Tahibacter amnicola: one gene and its partner. The protein of the gene in region 1 binds, or shares a complex with, the protein of each later gene. Links are inferred from orthologs where the notes say so. Each region holds a gene or a part of one and is shown on either strand. Other genes may lie near its edges.

Region 1 (10,926 bases):
CCGTCACGGGCATAGCGCTCGTCAGCAACGACGATGTGGTAGAACGGACGCCCTTTGGCGCCACCGCGGGACAGGCGAATCTTGACCATTGGTCGATTTTCTCTATAGGTAGTCGGGCCGGTCGCAGGCGCAACGAGCCCCGGGAAACGCGGCATTGTAGCCGAATAATTCGAAAAATAAAGCCCGGCACGTATTTTGGGGCGGACAAACCCGCCGGGACCGCCCTGAAAACCTTCCGAAACGCCCGCCAGGACGCCTCAGCGCATCATCCCGCCGCCGCCCGGAAAGCCGCCGCCGCCCATGCCACGCATGGCGCCGGACATGGAGCGCATCAGGCCCTTGAGGCCGCCGCCCGCGAGCTTGGACATCATCTTTTCCATCTGCTGGTACTGCTTGAGCAACTTGTTCACGTCGGCGGGCAACGTACCCGAACCGCGCGCCACGCGTGCCTTGCGCGAACCATTCAGGAGATCCGGATGACGGCGCTCCTTCTTGGTCATCGAATTGATGATCGCGATCATGCGGTGCACTTCGCGATCGTTGACCTTGGATTTGACGTTCTCCGGCAAACTGTTCACGCCCGGCAATTTCTCCATCAAGGACCCCAGTCCGCCCATGCTCAGCATCTGCTGCAGCTGGTCGCGCATGTCATTGAGGTCGAAACGCTTGCCCTTCATGACCTTTTCGGCCAGCTTCTGGGCCTTTTCCTGGTCGACCTTCTGCTCGACCTGCTCGACCAGCGACAGCACGTCGCCCATGCCCAGGATGCGCTGGGCGATGCGGTCGGGGTGGAACGGGTCCAGCGCCTCGGTCTTCTCACCGGCGCCGATGAACTTGATCGGCCGGCCAGTGATGTAGCGCACCGACAGCGCCGCGCCGCCACGGGCGTCGCCGTCCGTCTTGGTGAGGATCACGCCACTCAGCGGCAGCGCCTCGGCGAAGGCCTTGGCCGTATTGGCGGCGTCCTGGCCGGTCATCGAATCGACCACGAACAGGGTTTCGATCGGGTTCAGGGCCGCGTGCAGCGCCTTGATCTCGACCATCATGTCCTGATCGACATGCAGGCGGCCGGCGGTATCGACCAACAGCACGTCGGCGAAATTCTTTCGGGCCGCGTCCAGGGCGGCGCGCGCGATGGCGACGGGATCCTGGTCGCCGGCGCTGGGATGAAACAGCACCTCGACCTGCTCGGCCAGCACCCGCAATTGCTCGATAGCGGCTGGACGGTAGACGTCACAGCTGACGACCATGACCTTCTTTTTCTTCCGCTCCTTGAGGAAGCGGGCCAGCTTGGCGGTCGTGGTGGTCTTGCCGGCGCCCTGCAGGCCAGCCATCAGGACCACGGCCGGCGGCTGCGTCGCCAGGTTGAGGTCGCTGTTGACCGTTCCCATGACCGAGGTGAGCTCGTCACGCACCACGCGGACCAGGGCCTGGCCCGGAGTGAGGCTCTTGAGCACATCCTGGCCGACGGCGCGTACCTTGACGCGTTCGATCAGCGCCTGCACCACCGGCAGGGCCACGTCGGCCTCCAGCAGCGCAATGCGGACTTCGCGCAGCGACTCCCGGATGTTTTCTTCGGTCAGGCGCGCACGACCGCGCAGACGCTCAATGGTGGCAGACAGCCGCTGGCTCAGGGACTCGAACATGGACGCAAAGGTAGGCCGCTTGAAGGAGCGGGAGTATAGCAGCACCCGCCCGGGGGATCGCCGCCCCCGCACGATCCCTGTCGTGCAGCCGCGCCGCTATGCCACACTCGGCGGATGCTGCCCCTTGTCCTGGCTATCATCGCCACCGTCCTGTACCTCGCCGGCGCGCTGGCCATCGCCCAGCCGCTGCTGAACCGGCCGGCCCTCGTATCGCGCTCTGTCGGGCTCGCCCTGGCCGGCGGCGGCGTCGCGGCTCATGCGGCGGCCGAACTGCTCCGCCACGGCGGCGGAATAGACCTGCATTTCTTTACCGCCCTGTCCGTGGTGGTCCTGCTGGTCGCCGCCCTGACCCTGGCCGTCAACATCGCAAGACCAGTGGCCGGGCTCGGCGTGATCGTCTTCCCTCTGGCGGCGTCGCTGGTGACCCTGGACATTCTCGTCCAGCCATCCTCGCAACCCCTGTCGCTCGGCTGGCAGATCCAGCTGCACGTGGCCGTTGCCCTGCTCGCCTACGCCGTGCTGAGCCTGGCCGCCGTGCTGGCCATCCTGCTGCTCGGCCAGGAACGTGCGCTGCGCAATCATCGATTGTCCGGCGGGCTCGTCCGCGTGCTGCCACCCTTGACGCTCACCGAAGCCCTCATGTTCCGCCTGGTCGGAGCCGGCTTTGCACTGCTGACGCTCACCCTCCTGAGCGGTGTACTTTTCGTGGAGAACCTTTTCGCACAGCACCTGGTGCACAAGACCGTGCTGTCGCTGGTGGCATGGGTCGTGTTCGGCGTCCTGCTGTTCGGACGCTGGCGTTTCGGCTGGCGCGGCCGTCGCGCCGTACGGCTCGTGCTCACCGGCATGGGCGTGTTGCTGCTCGGCTTTTTCGGCAGCAAGTTCGTGCTGGAACTCGTGCTACAGCGCGCGAACTGACCAACGCGGCAAATGCCGCGACGAAAGTCGGGGGCACAGTGCTTGCCCCTGCCTGCCGCGGGCGTCAGAATCCTTCAGCAACAGGGGATTTGCCGTCGTTTCTTCCAGCAGTGTCGCGAACATGAACTCCCCAACCTCCAGCGCCGAGCGTCGCCGATTCCAACGATTCAACTTCGAAGGCACCGTGCGCCTGTATTCGGGCAGCGCCATGTGGGAGACAAAGCTTGTCGACGTCTCCCTGAAGGGCGTGCTGATTGAACGGCCGGTGGAATGGCAGGGGAAGCTGGGCGGCGGCCACCGCCTGGACCTGCGCATCAATGGCAGCGTGATCATCAGCATGGGCGTGTCGATTGCCCACGTCATGCCGCATCGCCTCGGCTGCCGCTGGGAGAAAATCGACCTGGACAGTTTCAGCCAGCTCAAACGGCTCATTGAGCTCAACCTGGGCGACCCCAGCCTGCTCAACCGGGAACTGTCCGCCCTGGGCTGATCCACCTGCGCTACTGAAAGAAAAGCAAGGTGCGTACCAGGTCGCGCCCGGCACCATCATGGTTACAAACTGCAACATGCTGGCATCAGGCGTCGCGGCGAGCGGCCGATTAGATGTCCTGCTCCACTGCCTTTGGGCATGGTGCAGTGCATGAAAACGTCAGCCAGCCTCGTCGCGATGAGCAATTACCGTTCCCGGGTGCGCCCGCCCGAACGTCTGCGATTCCGCGCCGCCAACGACGCGCCCCGCTCCGACGGTGAATGGGTCAAATGCCGGGACGGCCGCTCCCTCCGCCTGCGCCCCATTCATCCCGATGATGTCGTCGCGCTGCAACGTGGCTTCTCGCACCTGAGCGCCGAAGAAATACGCATGCGCTTCCTGCACGCGCTGACGGAGCTGCCGGATGCCCTGGCCACGCGCCTGTGCCAGATCGACCCAGACCGGGAAATCGCGCTGGTGCTGGTCGACGGACCGGAAGTGCCGGAACCTGAGATCCACGGCGTAGCCCGCGCCTACATCGACCCCACCACAGACAGCGCCGAGTTCGCCGTGATCGTGCAGAAAGCCCTGAATGGGCAAGGCTTCGGACGCCTGCTGATGCAGCGCGTGATCGCGGCGTGCCGCGCGCGCGGCGTGCGCGAAATCTGGGGCGACGTACTGGTCGAGAACGGCCGCATGCTCACCCTGTGCGACAGTCTCGGATTCCGTCGCGAACCGGTATTCCACGGCACGGGCCTTACACGCGTCCGTCTCGCAATCTGACGCTCGCGCCGCCAGCGCATCGCAGGCAGCCCCGCGCGATCGACAGCCGGCAGGACATCCCGGGCTGAACGGGCGGTCGCGGCCGCCACCGCTGCAATGCCCGGAATCGGCCGGCGGGTCCCCCAAACCGGGTAGACTTGTCGACCCCCGCCGGGGCGTGGCCCTGGCGCGTCTACTTCGATTCGTGCCGCGATGACCTCGATCCTGCCGCTTCCACCGCTCCCGACCGCCGCCAAAGTCCGTCGCTACTGGGAAACACCGCAAGGCTCCTCGGCCGCGCTCGCGTTTGCCGAAGTGGCGCGCCAGCACGCCGGGCTGGTTGTCGCCGTGACGCGCGACACACAGAGCGCCCACGCACTGGAGTCGGAACTGGCGGTATTCGCCGGCGGCTCGCTCGAAGTGCTGCATTTTCCCGATTGGGAAACACTGCCGTACGACCTTTTCGCGCCGCATCCGGAGATCGTCTCCCAGCGCGTCGCCACCCTGTTCCGGCTGCCGACCGTCCGTCGCGGCATCCTGGTAGTGCCGGCGGCAACCCTGATGCAACGCCTGCCGCCAACGAGCTATATCGGCGGAACCGGCCTGGCAATGCGCGTGGGCCAGACACTGCAGCTATCGATCGAGCAGCGTCGACTCGAATCGGCCGGATACCGCCACGTGCCGCAGGTGCTCGAGCCCGGCGATTTTGCCGTACGCGGCGCCCTGATCGACATTTTCCCCATGGGCGCGGCCGAGCCCTATCGCATCGAACTGTTCGACGAGGAGATCGAATCGATCCGCAGCTTCGATCCGGAAACGCAGCGCTCGGCTCAGAAAGTCGAAGAAGTGCGCCTGCTGCCGGCGCGCGAGTTTCCGCTGACGGATGAATCGACGAAACAATTCCGCACGCGTCTGCGCGAACGATTTCCGATCGACATCCGTCGTTGCCCGCTGTACCAGGATCTGAAAGAAGGCGCGACGCCGGCCGGCATCGAGTACTACCTGCCGCTGTTCTTCGAAACCACCGCCACCCTGTTCGATTATCTCGCCGGCGAATCGCTTTTCGTGCTGTGCGAGGGTGTGCTCGATGCGGCCGAGCAGTTCTGGAAACAGACTGCCGACCGCTACGACCAGCGCGCGCACGACATCGAGCGCCCGATCCTGCCGCCGGCCGAGCTGTACCTGTCACCGGACCTGCTGCGCGAGCAGCTCAACCGGCAGTTGCGTGTCGACATTGTCGCGAAAGGCGCCAACGAGCACGTCGTCAGCCTCGGCACGCAACCGGCGCCAATGCTGCCGATCAATCGCAAGAGCGACGCCCCGGCCGCCGAGTTGTCGCATTTTCTGGCGGCCTATCCGGGCCGCGTCTTTATTGCCGCCGATTCGGCCGGCCGGCGCGAAGCATTGATTGAACAGCTGGCGGCAGCGCAGATCCGTCCGGATACTGTGGCATCGTGGCAGGAGTTCCTGTCGATGCCCATGCGGCTGGCGATCGGCGTCGCCGCGCTCAATACCGGCTTCGCCCTGACCACCACGCCTGTCACGGTGCTGACCGAACGCGAGCTGCTGGGCGAGCGCGTCGCACAGCAGCGCCGCCGCAAACGTGCGGCGCGCGATCCGGAAACCATCATCCGTGATCTCACCGAGCTGGCCATCGGTGCGCCCATCGTGCACGTCGATCATGGCGTCGGCCGCTACCAGGGACTGATCAAGCTCGATGTCGGCGGCAGCGCCAATGAATTCCTCGCCATCGAATACGCCAAGAGCGACAAGCTCTACGTACCGGTCGCGCAGTTGCACCTGGTTTCGCGCTATTCGGGGTCGTCGCCGGAGCTGGCTCCGCTGCATTCCCTCGGCGGCGACGCCTGGGAACGTGCCAAGCGCAAGGCGGCGGAGAAGGTCCGCGACGTCGCGGCCGAACTGCTCGCCATCTACGCCCAGCGCGAGGCGCGCCAGGGCGTCGCCCTGCCCGTCGACCGGGTCATGTACGAACAGTTCGCCGCCGCGTTTCCATTTGAGGAAACGCCCGACCAGCTCAACGCCATCGATGCGGTTGTCGCGGACCTGGCTTCCGGCAAGCCGATGGATCGCGTCGTCTGCGGCGACGTCGGCTTCGGCAAGACGGAAGTGGCGCTGCGTGCGGCCTTCGTTACCGCGGTGGCCGGAAAACAGGTGGCCGTGCTGGTGCCGACGACACTCCTGGCGCAGCAGCACTACCAGAATTTCCGCGATCGCTATGCGGACTGGCCGATCCGTGTCGATGTCCTGTCGCGCTTCAAATCCAAGAAGGAAGTCGACGAGGCCATGAAGAAGCTGGCCGAAGGCCAGATCGACGTGATGATCGGCACGCACCGGCTGCTGCAGCAGGACGTGAAGTTCAAGGACCTGGGGCTGGTCATCGTCGATGAGGAACAGCGCTTCGGCGTGCGCCAGAAAGAGCAGCTCAAGAAGCTGCGCGCCGAGGTCGATCTCCTCACGCTGACCGCGACGCCGATTCCGCGAACCTTGAACATGGCCATGTCGGGCATGCGCGACCTGTCCATCATTGCCACGCCGCCGGCGCATCGCCTGGCGGTAAAGACCTTCATTTCCCAGTGGGATCCGGCCTTGCTGCGGGAGGCATTCCAGCGCGAATTGCAGCGCGGCGGCCAGGTGTATTTCCTGCACAACGAAGTCGACACCATCGAGAAGACCGAGCGCGACCTGCAGGCGCTGATCCCGGATGCGCGCATCCGGATCGCCCACGGCCAGATGCCGGAAAAGGAACTCGAGCAGGTCATGCTGGACTTCCACCGCCAGCGGTTCAACGTGCTGCTGTGCACGACGATCATCGAGTCGGGCATCGACATTCCGACCGCCAACACCATCATCGTCAACCGCGCCGACCGGTTCGGACTGGCGCAGCTGCACCAGCTGCGCGGCCGCGTCGGCCGGTCGCACCATCGCGCCTACGCCTATCTGATCCTGCCCGACCGCAAGTCGATCACCGCCGATGCGGAGAAACGCCTGGAGGCGCTGGCGTCGATGGAGGAACTTGGCGCCGGCTTCACGCTGGCCACTCACGATCTTGAGATCCGCGGCGCCGGTGAATTGCTCGGCGACGAGCAGAGCGGACAGATCCAGGAGGTTGGCTTCTCGCTGTACACGGACCTGCTCGAACGTGCGGTCCGCGCACTCAAGAGCGGGAAGGTGCCTGATTTCGAACTGGTCAACGAACACGAAGCCGAAGTCGAACTGCACCTGCCCGCCCTGATCCCGGATGACTACCTGCCCGATGTGCATGCCCGCCTGACGCTCTACAAGCGCATTGCCAGTGCGCGCGACTCGGACCAACTGCGCGAACTGCAAATCGAAATGGTCGATCGCTTCGGTCTGTTGCCCGATGCCGTCAAGAACCTTTTCGCCGTCACTGAGCTGAAGCTGCGCGCCACGGCGCTGGGCATCCGTCGCCTCGAACTCGGCGCCCAGGGTGGACGCGCTGTTTTTGGGAAGAATCCCAATGTGGAACCACTGACCGTGATCAAGCTGATCCAGAGCCAGCCGCGCGTGTTCACGCTCGACGGACAGGACAAGCTCAAGATCCGCATGGAACTGCCCGGCACCGCCGAACGCCTGCGCTCGGCCAGTGACCTGCTCGCCACGCTGGCGCAACGCAAAGCGGCCTAGCCCGTGTGCGGGTGCGGTGGGCGCCCGCATCGGTTACGCTTTCCCGATGCATACCCGAGCCCAAGAACTCATCCGCACGCTCCGGCTGGAACCGCACATCGAGGGCGGCCACTACCGGCGCATCTACGAATCCGCCAGTCGAGTCGGCTACACCGGCAACGAACAGCGTGCTGCTGCGACATCGATCTATTTTTTGCTGGCCGACGGTGAACTCAGTCGCTGGCACCGCGTGGATGCCGACGAAGTGTGGCACTTCTACGAAGGCCAGCCGCTGGAGCTGCTGCGCTACGATCCAGCCGAGAACACCCTCACGACACACACGCTGGGCCCCGCTTCGCGCGAATCCGCGCCTGTTTTCGTGGTCCCCGCCGGCATGTGGCAGGCGGCGCGCCCGCGTGGCGCCTACACCCTGGTTGGCTGTACGGTCGCACCCGGATACGAGTACCGCGGCTTTTCGCTGCTCGACCAGGCTCCCGAGGTGGCGCGCCAGATCGAGGAACTCAACCCGGACCTGATGGACCTGGCATGACGCGATGCGGCGCACGGCATGTCAGTCCAACGTCGTGGCCACGGCCGGTGCTGCATGGCCTGCTGCTCGTGAGCCTTTGCGGCTGCGCGATAACGCCCCGCCCTGCAACGTCGTGCGCACCGGGACTGCAGCCTCACATTCGCGACGTCCTGTACTTTGGGCAATCGCGTCCGGATGGCAGTGCCGTCACCCCGGAACAATGGGAAAAATTCCAGCACGATGTGCTCACGTCCGCGTTCCCTGAAGGCTTGACCGTGATTGACGGCGAAGGCTACTGGCGTTCAGAGGCCGGCTCGCTCGTACGCGAAGGCTCGCGGCTCGTCATCCTGCTGCACCCGCCCGGGGAAGCGTCCGGCGCAGCGGTGGATGACGTGATTGCCCGCTATCGCGTGCAGTTCCAGCAGGAGGCGGTGCTGCGCGAGCAGTCGGCCGTCTGCGTGCGTTTCTAGATGACGGACCACCTGACGCTCGCCAATTGCGTCGCTGGTACCGAGTTGTCGGCGTTGTGCGCCGCGCTCCAGGCGCTCGACGGCGAGCCGGCGACGGTTAGCGGCGCAAGCGCCTATACCGCCGTGCTTCCACTGATGCGGCGCGTGACGCGACTGGATGCGCCGGCAACGGCAATACAACAGGTGGAGCAGTGCTTCCTGCGCCTGCGTCCGTCCCTGGAAGCGCATTTTGATGTGCCGCTCGGCAGGCTGGAACCGCTGCAGTTCCTGCGCTACCGCACCGGCGATTTCTTCGTGGCGCACCAGGACGGCAACACACCGCTGATACGCGATGAGACACGGCATCGTCGGATCTCGATCGTGCTGTTCCTCAATGGACCGGCGCCGACCCCTGGCTCCCCCGGTTACGGCGGTGGTGAACTCGTGCTGCACAACCGCACTGGTACGACCGGCCATTGTGCCCTCGCGCCGTCGGCAGGCACTGTCGTGGCATTCCGGGCCGAAACCACGCACGAAGTGCTGCCCGTCACCCACGGTGAACGCCTGACCGTGATCGCATGGTTTCGCAGCGGCGACGCACGTTGATTCACGCAACGCTGCGACGCGCATCCAGCGCCAGCAGGATCCAGCCCACGATGAAGCACACGCCGCCCAGGGGCGTGATCATGCCGACTGCCCGCGGCGCACCGGATGCCAGCGCAAACAGGCTGCCACTGAAGAGAAAGATGCCCGCGAGAAAGATCCGCGCACTCCACCCGGCAAGTGGCGCTGCTTCACCACGCATCCGTTGCGCCGCGAACATCGCCGCCAGCACATGCCAGAACAGGTAGCTGACTGCGGTCTGCCAGGTCGCCAGTTGCGCCGTGTCGAAGACATTCTTCAGCGCGTGCGCGCCGAAGGCGCCGAGGGCAACACCCACGGCCCCGACAAATGCCGCGACCATCTGCAGGAAGAAGCTGATGCGCGCATCATCGCGTCCATCACCGGGAAATGCGCAGTCTAGCGACTGTCGCCGGGCGCAAGAATAGAAAAGCCGCGACACCGGAGTGTCGCGGCTTGTTCCGTCAGTACAGCCGAAGGATCGGACCAGCCATCCTATGGCAGTCCACTTTCAGCTTAGAAGCCGATCGACACGCGCTGGTCGATGAACAGCGGGCCCTTGGCCGAGTACGACGGCACCGGCGCGAACGCGCTGGCTTCCTGGCGGATGTGGCAACGCAGCAGGGCTTCGACGGTGTAGCTGCCGATATCCAGCGGCAGGTTCGTGTCGAGGGTCTTCAGCTCGACGTCGCCGCCGACGGTGTGGGTGCCACCTGCCGGAACGACGAACTGCGTGATGACCTGCGGGAACATGCGCTTGGCGGCCCACGAGGTGACGAACTGGCCCTGCGCATCGTTGATGACGATGTCGAACTGCTGGGTGCTCGGGCACTCGAAGGTCTGGTCCTGGTTCGACAGGTTCTCGATCTTCAGGCGCGCCGTGATCTTCGGCGTCACGTTCACCAGCACCTTCGGTCCCGGCAGTTCGGCGCTGACGCGGATGGCCGGCGTACCGAAGTAGGTTTCACCGATGCGCGCGCTCTGCAGCGAGTACTGGCGCGGACCGGCGATGCTGGTTTCCGCCCACTTCACGAGACCCGCACCCGGCGCGAACCACGCGCTGAGCAGGCCGCCGTCGGCGCAGTTGCGGGCGAAGTCGACCTGCACCACGTTGCTGAAGCGGCCGGCCGGAACGGTCAGCTGCTGGTTCTTGGCAACGATGGTGGCCGACTTGGTGCACGGGCCGAGCTGGGCGTTGAAGGTCGTGTTGACCGAACGCGAGAAGTCGATGAACACGCGCGACGGGCTCGACGGGGTCGCACGCAGCGAGATCTGACCGTTGAGGCCGACCGACAGGCCCGTGGGGCCGGCGCCCATCAGGTCGCTGACCTGGCGCCAGTCGTTGATAGCGGCGTTGACGGCGAATTCGCGGGTGACGTTGTTGTCACCGACGAACGTGGCCTTGTCGCCCTGGTTGAGGGGGAAGTAGCTGGACGCCGACTGCGCAGCGGCGCTGCCGGCGTAGGCGAGAACGATGGCGACGAAAAGATGCTTCCTCATGGTTCCTCCGTTAATGAACCGATGACAGCCAATCAGTCCTTCGCGAGCATGGACGCGCCATGCGGCGATCAATTGGCTGGCGCCCCTTCATGGAGCGGCTTGTTGATGGCCCAAGAAATCGGTCGACCTTTCGACGGACACACCCGCCCGTTCGCTGACGCGGGAGCGAATCGTGAATGTCGCGGGGGGATCAACCGATATGCCGCGCACCCTGTGTACGCGACAGAGAAATTCTAACGGAACCGTGTTGCAACGCACAACACGAGGCGTGACACTTTTCTTCACAAGAAAGCAAAGAGGGCGTCAGCGCGGGGGACAAGGCAAGAATCGCAACATCGTGCGTCGGTAATGGGACTGGCGCGGGCGGGCACGGGCCGTGGACGCCGA
Region 2 (10,422 bases), 3.4 Mb from region 1 along the record:
AAAGGCGCGAAAGCATAAACGCGCCGCGCATTCTGGTCAATAACTGATCAACCGGGATTTTCCAAGCACCCACGCGACCAAACCGAGCCCATCAGCAGCCCGCGCCCGTCAAGCATCCACCTCCTATGGGGACGCCCGGGCCATACGCCTCGACAACGGAGCCCGCTTGAGTCAAGGGGGCGGCCAAATCCTTGCACAGCAAGGATTTGGCGGGGATGTGGGTGCGCGCGGAGGATCTAACTGCCCAAGAAATGACGCTGTTTCTTCCTATCGTTAAATAGGACAGATTTTTGACCTTTACCTGTGGTGAGATGCCCCCACCTGTACGGCCTCGACCCTTCCCCGCGCCTGACGCCAATCGGCGCATAATACCCGGCTCATATCTCCTCCATGCCCATGGACACGATCCGCATTCGCGGTGCGCGCACGCACAACCTCAAGAACATCGATCTGGATCTCCCGCGGGACAGCCTGATCGTCATCACCGGGCTTTCCGGCTCGGGCAAGTCCTCGCTGGCCTTCGACACGATCTACGCCGAGGGGCAGCGACGCTATGTCGAATCGCTCTCGGCCTATGCCCGCCAGTTCCTGTCGGTCATGGAGAAACCCGACGTCGACCATATCGAAGGTCTGTCGCCGGCCATTTCGATCGAGCAGAAATCGACCTCGCACAACCCGCGCTCGACGGTCGGCACGATTACCGAAATCTATGACTACCTGCGCCTGCTGTTCGCACGCGTGGGAACACCGCGCTGCCCGGATCACGGTATTCCGCTGGAAGCGCAGACTGTCAGCCAGATGGTCGATGCCGCGCTCGCGCTGCCGGCCGATCATCGCTACATGCTGCTGGCACCGGTGATCCGCGAGCGCAAGGGTGAACATGTGCAGGTGTTCGAGCAGCTGCGAGCGCAGGGCTTCGTCCGCGCGCGCGTGGATGGCGTCGTGCACGAACTCGACGCCGTTCCGCCGCTGGCGTTACGGCAGAAGCACACGATCGAGGTCGTGGTCGACCGCTTCAAGCCCAAGGCTGATATCAAGCAACGCCTGGCCGAATCCTTCGAAACGGCACTGCGCCTGGGCGAAGGGCTGGTCATCCTGGTCGACATGGATGCGCCCAAAGCTGCGGAGATGCTGTTCTCATCGCGCTTCTCCTGCGCCATCTGCGACTACTCGCTGCCGGAACTCGAACCGCGCCTGTTCTCGTTCAATTCGCCCATCGGCGCCTGCCCGAGCTGCGACGGCCTGGGCGTCAGCCAGTTCTTTGATCCCGCACGCGTGGTCGCGCATCCCGAGCACAGCCTTGCCGGTGGCGCCGTACGCGGCTGGGATCGGCGCAATGCGTACTATTTCCAATTGATACTTTCACTGGCGAAGCACTACGGCTTCAGCGTCGACACGCCCTGGAAGGAACTGCCCAAGGCCATCCAGCAGCACGTGCTGCAGGGTTCGGGCGACGAGCAGATCGCGTTCCGCTACCTCACCGAGACGGGCGGCAACGTCACGCGCAAGCACAAGTTCGAGGGCATCATTCCCAACCTCGAACGGCGCTACAAGGAAACCGAGTCGCCGGTCGTGCGCGAAGAGCTGGCGAAGTTCATCAGCGCGCGCCCCTGCCCCGAATGCGAAGGCCAACGCCTCAACCGTTCGGCGCGCAACGTGTTCGTCGCCGAGCGCAATCTCGCCTCGCTCACGGCACTGCCGATCGACCACACCCTGGACTTCTTCCAGGCGCTCAAGCTGGCCGGTTGGCGCGGCGAGATCGCCGCGAAGATCGTCAAGGAAATTCGCGAGCGCCTGCGCTTCCTGGTCGACGTGGGCCTGGACTATCTCACGCTCGATCGCCAGGCGGATTCGCTCTCCGGCGGGGAAGCGCAGCGCATCCGTCTGGCCAGTCAGATCGGCGCTGGCCTGGTCGGGGTGATGTACGTACTGGACGAACCCTCCATCGGCCTGCACCAGCGCGACAACGAGCGCCTGCTCGGCACGCTGACCCGCCTGCGCGACCTGGGCAACACGGTCATCGTCGTCGAGCATGACGAGGACGCGATCCGCCTGGCCGACCACGTCGTCGACATCGGTCCCGGTGCCGGTGTGCACGGCGGCGAGATCGTGGCGCAGGGCACGCTCAAGGATGTGCTCAAGAGTCCGCGTTCGCTGACCGGCCAGTACCTTTCCGGCAAGCGCCACATCGCCGTACCCGCGAAGCGTCGCGTACCGGATCCGGAGCGGATGCTCCGTCTCAAGGGTGCCTGCGGCAACAACCTGAAAAACGTGGATCTGGAAATTCCCGCCGGTCTGTTCGTCTGCGTCACGGGCGTGTCCGGCTCGGGCAAATCCACGCTGATCAACGACACGCTGTTCCGCATCACCGCGGCAGAACTCAACGGCGCCAATGAAAAGCCGGCGCCCTACGGGAAGATCGAAGGCCTTGAGCTGTTCGACAAGGTCGTCGACATCGACCAGTCGCCCATTGGGCGCACGCCACGTTCAAACCCGGCCACCTACACCGGCCTGTTCACGCCGTTGCGCGAACTGTTCGCCCAGGTGCCCGAGTCCCGCGCCCGCGGCTACGGTGCCGGTCGTTTCAGCTTCAACGTGAAGGGCGGCCGCTGTGAAGCCTGCGAGGGCGACGGCATGATCAAGGTGGAAATGCACTTCCTGCCCGACGTCTACGTGCCTTGCGACGCCTGCCACGGCAAGCGCTACAACCGCGAAACGCTGGAGATCACCTACAAGGGTCACACTATCTCCGACGTGCTCGACATGACCGTCGAAGACGCCTTCAAGCTGTTCGAAAAGGTGCCGCAACTGGCGCGCAAACTCGACACGCTGATGCACGTGGGCCTGAGCTACATCAAGCTCGGCCAGAGCGCGACGACGCTGTCCGGTGGCGAAGCGCAGCGCGTGAAGCTGTCGCGCGAGCTGTCCAAGCGCGATACGGGACGCACGCTCTACATCCTGGACGAGCCCACCACCGGACTGCATTTCCACGATATCGAGCAGTTGCTGCAGGTTCTGCATCGCCTGAGCGAAGACGGCAACACGGTGGTCGTGATCGAACACAATCTGGATGTCATCAAGACCGCCGACTGGCTGGTTGACCTCGGTCCCGAGGGTGGTCATCGCGGCGGCGAGATCATTGCCGTCGGCACACCGGAACAGGTGGCTCGCAACAAACGTTCGCACACGGGTCGCTTCCTGGCGCGCCTGCTCGAACCGGCGCCGGCATCCACCGCCAAGGCCAATGGAAAGGCCACTGCCACGAAGAACGGCAACGGCAAGAAGAAGGAAGCGGCATGACGGGGAAACGGCGCAAAGGGACTTCGCCTGACACGACGGTGCAGGAAGTTGCACCGCCCCACGCGCCGTGCCTGCTCGCCAGCGTGCCCATCCGGGTGCGCTGGCGTGACCTGGATGCCTTCAACCACGTCAATAACGCCACGTTCCTCAGTTACCTCGAAGAAGCACGCCTGGTGTGGCTGTCGCAGATCAAGGGGCAATGGTTCACCGAAACCTATATGCCCGTGCTGGCGGCCACGCACGTGAACTATCGCCAGCAGATCGAATGGCCGGGCGAGGTGATCGTGGAACTGTATGCGGAACGCCTGGGCACCGCCTCGCTGACCGTCAGCCACCGCATCGTCGACGCCGCGCAGCCCGAACGCCTCTACTCCGACGGAAACGTCGTCATGGTGTGGATCGAACCCACCTCGGGCCGTTCGATTCCCCTGCCCGAGGCGATCCGCGAGGCCTGTCAGTGCGAGTGAGCGTGGTCCGCCGGTACGGCGTCCGCGTCACGCACGGTAAAGCGGCCGGGAATCGTTTCACCTGACTGCAGCACCAGCTCAATCTCCACGCCTGTTCCCACCGTCATCGGCTGGGACGGCGCCATGAGCATCAGGTGATGACCGCCCGGCGCGAGTGACGCCGACGCCCCGGGAGCGATCGGAAGCGCACCCACCGGCCGCATGCGCGCTACGCCGTCGATCAGGGTCGTCGTGTGCAGGCTTACCTCGCCAAAGGCCGTGCTCCGGGCACCGACGACTGTCACAGGCGTAGCGCCCGTGTTCACGAGCGTGGCATAGCCGGCGAGCATCGTCGCGCCAGGCGGCGCGGCGCGAATCCAGCCGTCGCGGATGCCAAGGCCCTCGCCCGCCATGACAGGCATGCTGAAAGCGGCCGCCAACAGGAATAACGTACGGCACAGCATTGTGAACTCCCGAATGTGGCTATGATACCGGTCGGTCCGCATTGCGCTGCCCGCCCTGTCGCAACGGAACCGGTGATTGCCTATTGTGCGCGTTAGCCTGGCCAGCCACCCGCGGCATCGCGTCGCAATGCTGGCGGCGACAAGGACGTGTACCCCCACCAGGAGAACCCCATGCTCGAGCTGATCCGCCACGACGACACCCTCGAAATCCAGCTGGCGCGTCCGCCGGTCAACGCCCTCGACGCGGACCTGATCCGCGCGCTCAAGCAGGCAGTGGAAGCCGCCCCCGGGCAAGGCGCCCGCGCAATTATCCTGTCTGGCCGCTCGGGCATGTTCTCGGCTGGACTGGACGTACCGTCGCTGCTGCAACACGACCGTGACACCATGACCCACGTCTGGCGCGATTTCTTCGGTCTGTGCGGCGCCATCGCCACCTCGCCGATTCCCATCGTCGCCGCGATCACCGGCCACAGCCCGGCCGGCGGCGCCGTGCTGGCGATCTTCTGCGACTACCGCGTCATGGCACGCGGCCCCTACCGCATCGGACTCAACGAAGTTCAGGTGGGCCTGGCGGTACCCGAAGTGATCCAGTTCGGTCTGCGCCGGCTGGTAGGCCCCTATCGCGCGGAACGCCTCATGGTGTCGGGCGCGATGGTCGATGCCGAACAAGCCCTTTCGCTGGGTTTCGTCGACGAACTGGTCGACGTGGACCACGTGGTGGCCCGATCGCAGGTATGGCTCAACGCGCTGCTGGCTTTGCCGCCGTGCGCCATGCGCGAAACCCGCCGCCTGTCGCGCAAGGATTTGACCGAAGCGTTTTCCGACATCGAGAAACTCGGCATCCAGTCGTTCATCGACCTGTGGTTCGCCGAAGAATCGCAGCGCGTGCTGCGCGAACTTGTCGCCAAGTTGAAAGCAAAAGGGTAGCGCCCGGACAGCAGGCTGGCGCGGTGTCCGCGCCAGCCGCGTCCTGCCTAGTTGCCGGTGGCCACGGGCCGCGAGCGGTCGGCGATCCAGCCGCTCCAGGAGGGGGCAAACACACGCGATCCGGCGAGTCCGGCGTGTTCCATGGCCAGGACGTTGTGGCACGCCGTCACGCCGGAGCCGCAGGAATGCACAACCTGATCGGGCGTGAAACCCTTGGTCAGGCGTTCGAAATCCTCGCGCAATTCGTCGGCGTGACGGAACCGGCCTTCGGCATCGACGTTTTCCACGAAGGGCCGGTTCACGGCGCCGGGAATATGGCCAGCAACCGGATCAATCGGTTCGACCTCGCCGCGAAAACGCGGAGCACCGCGCACATCGATCAGCAGCAGGTTGCGCTCGGCAAGGCCCGCGGAAAGCTCCTCGAAATAGACGACCTGGGTCATGTCGAAAGCCAGATCCACCGGACAGGCCGATTCCAGAGGCGGTTCCGTCGACAGTGGAAGGTCACCGGCCACCCAACCGGCATAGCCGCCGTCGAGCACCGCGACATCCTTGTGACCGATCAGGCGGAACATCCACCACAGACGCGCGGCGACCGATCCGTTGGCGTCGTCATAGACGACGACTTGCCGCCCTTGCGACCATCCCCAGCGGCTCAGGCAAGCCGCGAACTGCGCCGGCGACGGCAGCGGATGACGACCAAGATGACGCTGGGACAGATCGGAAAGATCGCGGTCCAGGTGGGCGTAGTAGGCGCCGGGCAGATGCGATTCGCGCCAGGCGCGCTCGCCCTTGGTGGTATCGGACAATTCGAAACGACAGTCGACCAGCAGGAGTTCCGGGTCATCCAGCAGCGCCGCGAGCTCCCGGGCGCTGATCAAAGTCTGGTAGTTCATCGCAGAGTTCCATTCGCCGCAGAAGATTCACAAGCATAGCGGCGGTCGCGCCCCAGATGCGGCGGCCGTCAAACTCGTATTCGAACATTTCACGCTGGCGCCCGCGCCAATCAACGCGGCTGCGACGCAGGTTGGCGAGGTCCAGCAGGTAATCCAGCGGCACCTCGAACACCTCGGCGACCTCGCGCGGATCCGGCGTCACCGTATAGCCCGGCTCGATCACGGCCACGACTGGCGTGACCCCGAATCCGCTGATCGTCTCGAAACAATCGAGGAACCCCAGCGGGCTGACCAGGCCGCTGGCGATGCCGGTTTCCTCTTCCGTTTCACGGATCGCCGCGGCAATCGCGTCGCGGTCATCACGCTCGATGCGCCCGCCCGGGAAGGCCACCTGCCCACCATGGGTGCGCATGCCTTCGGTGCGGCGCGTAAACAGGACGCCGCTGCCGCTCGTGCGGTGAACGATGGGAACGAGCACCGCAGCGGGCGTGCGCTCGGCGGTGCCGAGCACATCCGCCAGATCCGCGTGATTCCAGCCCGGCAGAGAGGGTGGATCATCCAACCGGCGCAGCGCCTGCACGATGGCCTCGACGGGCGCCGCTTTCCTCATGCGCGGCGGCGCTCCCGCTCGGGCAGCACCTCGTTCATGATGCGCAGCCGTTCGCGGTCCGGCAGGCCGCGCCAGGCGGCGATTTCGGCCCCGGTGCGGTAACACCCTTCGCAATAGCCGTCCGGATCGAGCGAACAGATGCCCACACAGGGGCTTAACACAACGGCGGGCGGCGGGTCTGAGAACATCATCGTAGGAAAGGACGGCCTGGGTTGTTAGATTAACGCATCCGTAATAGCTGGAGCGTGGGCATGCTCGCACTTGCCACTCGCGTCGTCAGCGACTACGGCAAGGTGCTCGCCCGTGTGTCCCCTGGGGTGTATGGCCTGCCGGAATCGCTGTTGCCGTACCCCAAGGCCCGTATCCGAATGGCGCTGCAATACCTGTTGCAGCACGTGGCGGAAGAACATCCGGAACTGCGCGAAGGGCTGGCGCGGGGCTATGTCTATCTGGCCCAGTTCGTCGCCGATGACCAGGCCGAGATCATCGCCCGCGGAACCGCGACCGCTAGCGGCGTGGGGGCGGACGAGGGCGATGCCGAGCCGGCCATGCGCCTGATCAATGGCATCAAGGCCGAGATGGAGCGCGCCCTGGACGAGCTGGCCGGCGTGGTGCCGGTCGCCTCCTGAGCCCGGTGCCCCAAAACGCAGCGCGCCCCTTTCGGGGCGCGCCGGTGAATCACTTCACTTCGATCAGCTTGATTTCGAACACGAGCGCTTCGTTCGGTCCGATGCGCGGCGGCTGGCCGCGTTCGCCGTAGGCCAGTTCCGGCGGAACGAACAGCGTCCAGTGGTCGCCCACGCGCATCAGCGGCAGCGCTTCCTGCCAGCCCTTGATGACCGAGTTCACCTTGAAGTGCACCGGCTCGCCACGGGCGAAGGAGCTGTCAAATTCCAGGCCCGAGGACAGCGAGCCGCGGTAATGCACGGTCACTTCGCTGTTGGCGGTGGCGCGGGCGCCGGTACCTTCCTCGATCACGCGGTACTGCAGGCCCGAGGAGGTGGCGACCACGCCCTTCTTGGCCTTGTTCTCGGCCATGAAGCGCTGGCTCTTGGCCTTGTTTTCGCCGGCCAGCTTGTCGAACTCGGCCTTGGCCTCGGTCATCATCTTCTGCTGCATCTTGCCCAGCACTTCCCGCATCACTTCTTCGGAAACGGCCGGGGATTTCTTGGTGTAACCGTCCTGCATGGCGCGGATGATGGTGTTGATATCCACATCCATCTTGCGCTCGACGAAGTCGTTACCGATCTGGTAACCGATGGCATAGCTGAGCTTGCCCTTTTCGCTCGACGTATCCTGCGCGACGGCGGCACCGGCCGCCAGGAGCGCCGTTGCGGCCACAGACCAACGCAAATTCATGCTTACCTCCCTAGGAAACCGGTCAACACAGCCGTCACGCGCGCGTGGGCCGCAAAGAGTTGGCCATCATAGCGGAAGCGCCTTGTCAGGGGCTACCGCCACGCCCCGACCCTGAATTCGGCCGGGCGACGGGCGCCGGAAGGGTGCCCCCTGGAAGCTGAACGAGGCCCGCATGCGCTACCATTTCGGGCTTTCGCCGTCGCAGGAAGGGGTTATGGACTACCAGAACGTGCTCGTCAGTGACCGCGGCGCCGTCCGCACCCTCACTATCAACCGCCCGGACAAGCTCAATGCACTGAACCGGGCGACCTTGCTGGAGCTCGCCCACGCCTTCGCGGCCGCCCGTGAGGCCGAATCGGTGCGCGTCATCGTGCTGGCAGGTGCCGGCGAGAAAGCCTTTGTCGCCGGCGCGGATATCAGCGAGCTGGCACAGCTGTCGCCGATCCAGGCCCAGGCGTTTTCGCGTCTGGGCCAAACGTTGTTCCGCGACATCGAGCGGCTTGCCAAGCCGGTGATTGCGCGTATCCAGGGTTTTGCACTGGGCGGCGGCATGGAGCTGGCGATGGCCTGCCACCTGCGCATTGCCAGCGAAAAGGCAAAGGTCGGGCAGCCGGAGATCAACCTCGGCGTCATTCCCGGTTTCGGCGGAACCCAGCGCCTGGCACGACTGGCCGGGCGCGGCCTCGCGCTGGAGCTGTGCCTGCTGGGCGCTCCCATTGATGCCGCCCGCGCACTGGCCGCCGGCGTCCTGACCCGTGTCGTGGCACCGGACCAGCTGGATACCGAAGTGGCGGCCGTGGCTGACCAGCTGGCCGCCTCCGCGCCGCTGGCCCTGGCCGGGATCCTCGACGCCGTCTACGTTGGCGATGAATGTCCGCTCGAGCAGGCCCTGGAGTTTGAAACCCAGACCTTCGCCCTGTGCTGCTCCACCGACGACATGCGCGAAGGCACCCAGGCCTTCCTGGAGCGCCGCAAGCCGTCGTTCAAGGGCCGCTGAGCGCAGACGGAACGGGGTGGACACGCGGGGTTCCGGCCGCGTGTCCGCGCTGCGATGTCTCGATCAAGACATCGCACAGACATGTCAGCGCGATGACAACCGCGCCCGTATTCCTCATCCACTTCAAGCAGTTGACGCCTCGTCCGGACACCCACGCCGCACTCAGGCGGCCGGTCTGTCACAGGACTGAAATAAAACTCCCACGCGAGTGAAACATGCCCCGCGTACAAAGCGCGGCACATCGTGTTTCGCATCCCGACGCAAAGGAGTATCTCCGTGTTTACGTCCCTCACGACGCGTATCGCGATCGCCGGCATCGCCGCGCTGGCCGCCGCGACCGCTCCAGCCGCCGAGATCACCGGCGCCGGCGCCACTTTCGTGTATCCAATCCTGTCCAAATGGTCAGCCGACTACGCCACCAAGACCGGCAACAAGATCAACTACCAGTCGATCGGCTCGGGCGGCGGCATTGCGCAGATCAAGGCGGGCACGGTGGATTTCGGCTCGTCCGACAAGCCGCTGGATCCCAAGGAACTGGATGCAGCCGGCCTGGCGCAGTTCCCCTCGGTCATCGGCGGCGTGGTGCCGATCATCAACGTCGCGGGCGTGACCAGCGGCAAGGTGCAATTCACCGGCCCCATCCTCGCCGACATCTTCCTTGGCAAAATCACCAAGTGGAACGATGCACAAATTGCCGCCGTCAACGCCGGCGTGACCCTGCCGGACGCGAACATCACGGTCGTACACCGTTCCGACGGTTCCGGCACCACCTTCAACTGGGTGAACTATCTTTCGAAGGTATCGCCGGAGTGGAAGAGCAAGGTCGGCGAAGGCACCGCGGTGCAGTGGCCGGTCGGCGTCGGTGGCAAGGGCAATGAAGGCGTTGCCGCGTACGTCAAGCAGATTCCCGGCTCGATCGGCTATGTGGAACTGGCCTACGCGCTGCAGAACAAGATGACCTACGGCGCGGTGCAGAACGCCGCGGGCAAATTCGTGCAGCCCAGCCGTGAGTCTTTCCAGGCAGCAGCCGCCAGCGCCGACTGGAAAAACGCCAAGGATTTCCACCTGATCATCACCAACGCTCCGGGCGACGAGGCCTGGCCGATCGCCGCCACCAACTTCATCCTGATGTACAAGACCCCGAAGGACGCGGCGCGCAGCAAGGCAGCGCTGGAGTTCTTCCGCTGGGCGATGGAGAACGGCCGTCCGCAGGCCGAGCAGCTGGACTTCGTGCCGCTGCCGGAAGACCTGGTCAAGCAGATCGAGGCGTACTGGCAGAACGAAATCAAGGCCTGACGCCCGGCTCCGACATGCCCTTGGGCGCACCCGCGCGAACGACGGCCCGTGCCACGGCAGTGGCACCGGCCGTCCTCGTGTCCGGGTGCGCCGGCGTTCCGGCTGATGCCATCACGCCGCGTACCGA

The links.
Region 2: the proteins of mfd (region 1) and uvrA are in contact, whole or in part, in a crystal structure (PDB 4DFC), measured with the Escherichia coli proteins. The link is inferred for Tahibacter amnicola from one-to-one orthologs.

The regions. Positions count from the first base shown.
Region 1 is NZ_CP104694.1:1,933,035-1,943,960, reverse strand. The notes cover bases 3,658-7,661. They hold mfd (transcription-repair coupling factor), read left to right. Parts: upstream 3,658-4,008; coding sequence 4,009-7,461; downstream 7,462-7,661. Other genes in these bases: N4264_RS08105 (cupin domain-containing protein), read left to right, coding at 7,508-7,661; N4264_RS08115 (GNAT family N-acetyltransferase), read left to right, coding at 3,658-3,816. In the rest of the region: rpsP (30S ribosomal protein S16), read right to left, coding at 1-89; ffh (signal recognition particle protein), read right to left, coding at 258-1,646; N4264_RS08125 (cytochrome C assembly family protein), read left to right, coding at 1,761-2,564; N4264_RS08120 (PilZ domain-containing protein), read left to right, coding at 2,686-3,054; more of N4264_RS08115, read left to right, coding at 3,205-3,657; more of N4264_RS08105, read left to right, coding at 7,662-7,990; N4264_RS08100 (DUF3574 domain-containing protein), read left to right, coding at 8,038-8,439; N4264_RS08095 (2OG-Fe(II) oxygenase), read left to right, coding at 8,440-9,024; N4264_RS08090 (DUF423 domain-containing protein), read right to left, coding at 9,026-9,481; N4264_RS08085 (BsuPI-related putative proteinase inhibitor), read right to left, coding at 9,556-10,539. UniProt on the Escherichia coli protein: Couples transcription and DNA repair by recognizing RNA polymerase (RNAP) stalled at DNA lesions. Mediates ATP-dependent release of RNAP and its truncated transcript from the DNA, and recruitment of nucleotide excision repair machinery to the damaged site.
Region 2 is NZ_CP104694.1:5,354,905-5,365,326, forward strand. Bases 1-3,500 are described here. They hold uvrA (excinuclease ABC subunit UvrA), read left to right. Parts: upstream 1-396; coding sequence 397-3,300; downstream 3,301-3,500. Other genes in these bases: N4264_RS20985 (acyl-CoA thioesterase), read left to right, coding at 3,297-3,500. Also shown: more of N4264_RS20985, read left to right, coding at 3,501-3,767; N4264_RS20990 (copper chaperone PCu(A)C), read right to left, coding at 3,755-4,210; N4264_RS20995 (enoyl-CoA hydratase/isomerase family protein), read left to right, coding at 4,382-5,137; N4264_RS21000 (sulfurtransferase), read right to left, coding at 5,185-6,033; N4264_RS21010 (hypothetical protein), read left to right, coding at 6,895-7,272; BamJ family beta-barrel-assembly machinery protein, read right to left, coding at 7,322-8,002; N4264_RS21020 (enoyl-CoA hydratase-related protein), read left to right, coding at 8,217-8,999; phosphate ABC transporter substrate-binding protein PstS, read left to right, coding at 9,252-10,295. UniProt on the Escherichia coli protein: The UvrABC repair system catalyzes the recognition and processing of DNA lesions. UvrA is an ATPase and a DNA-binding protein. A damage recognition complex composed of 2 UvrA and 2 UvrB subunits scans DNA for abnormalities.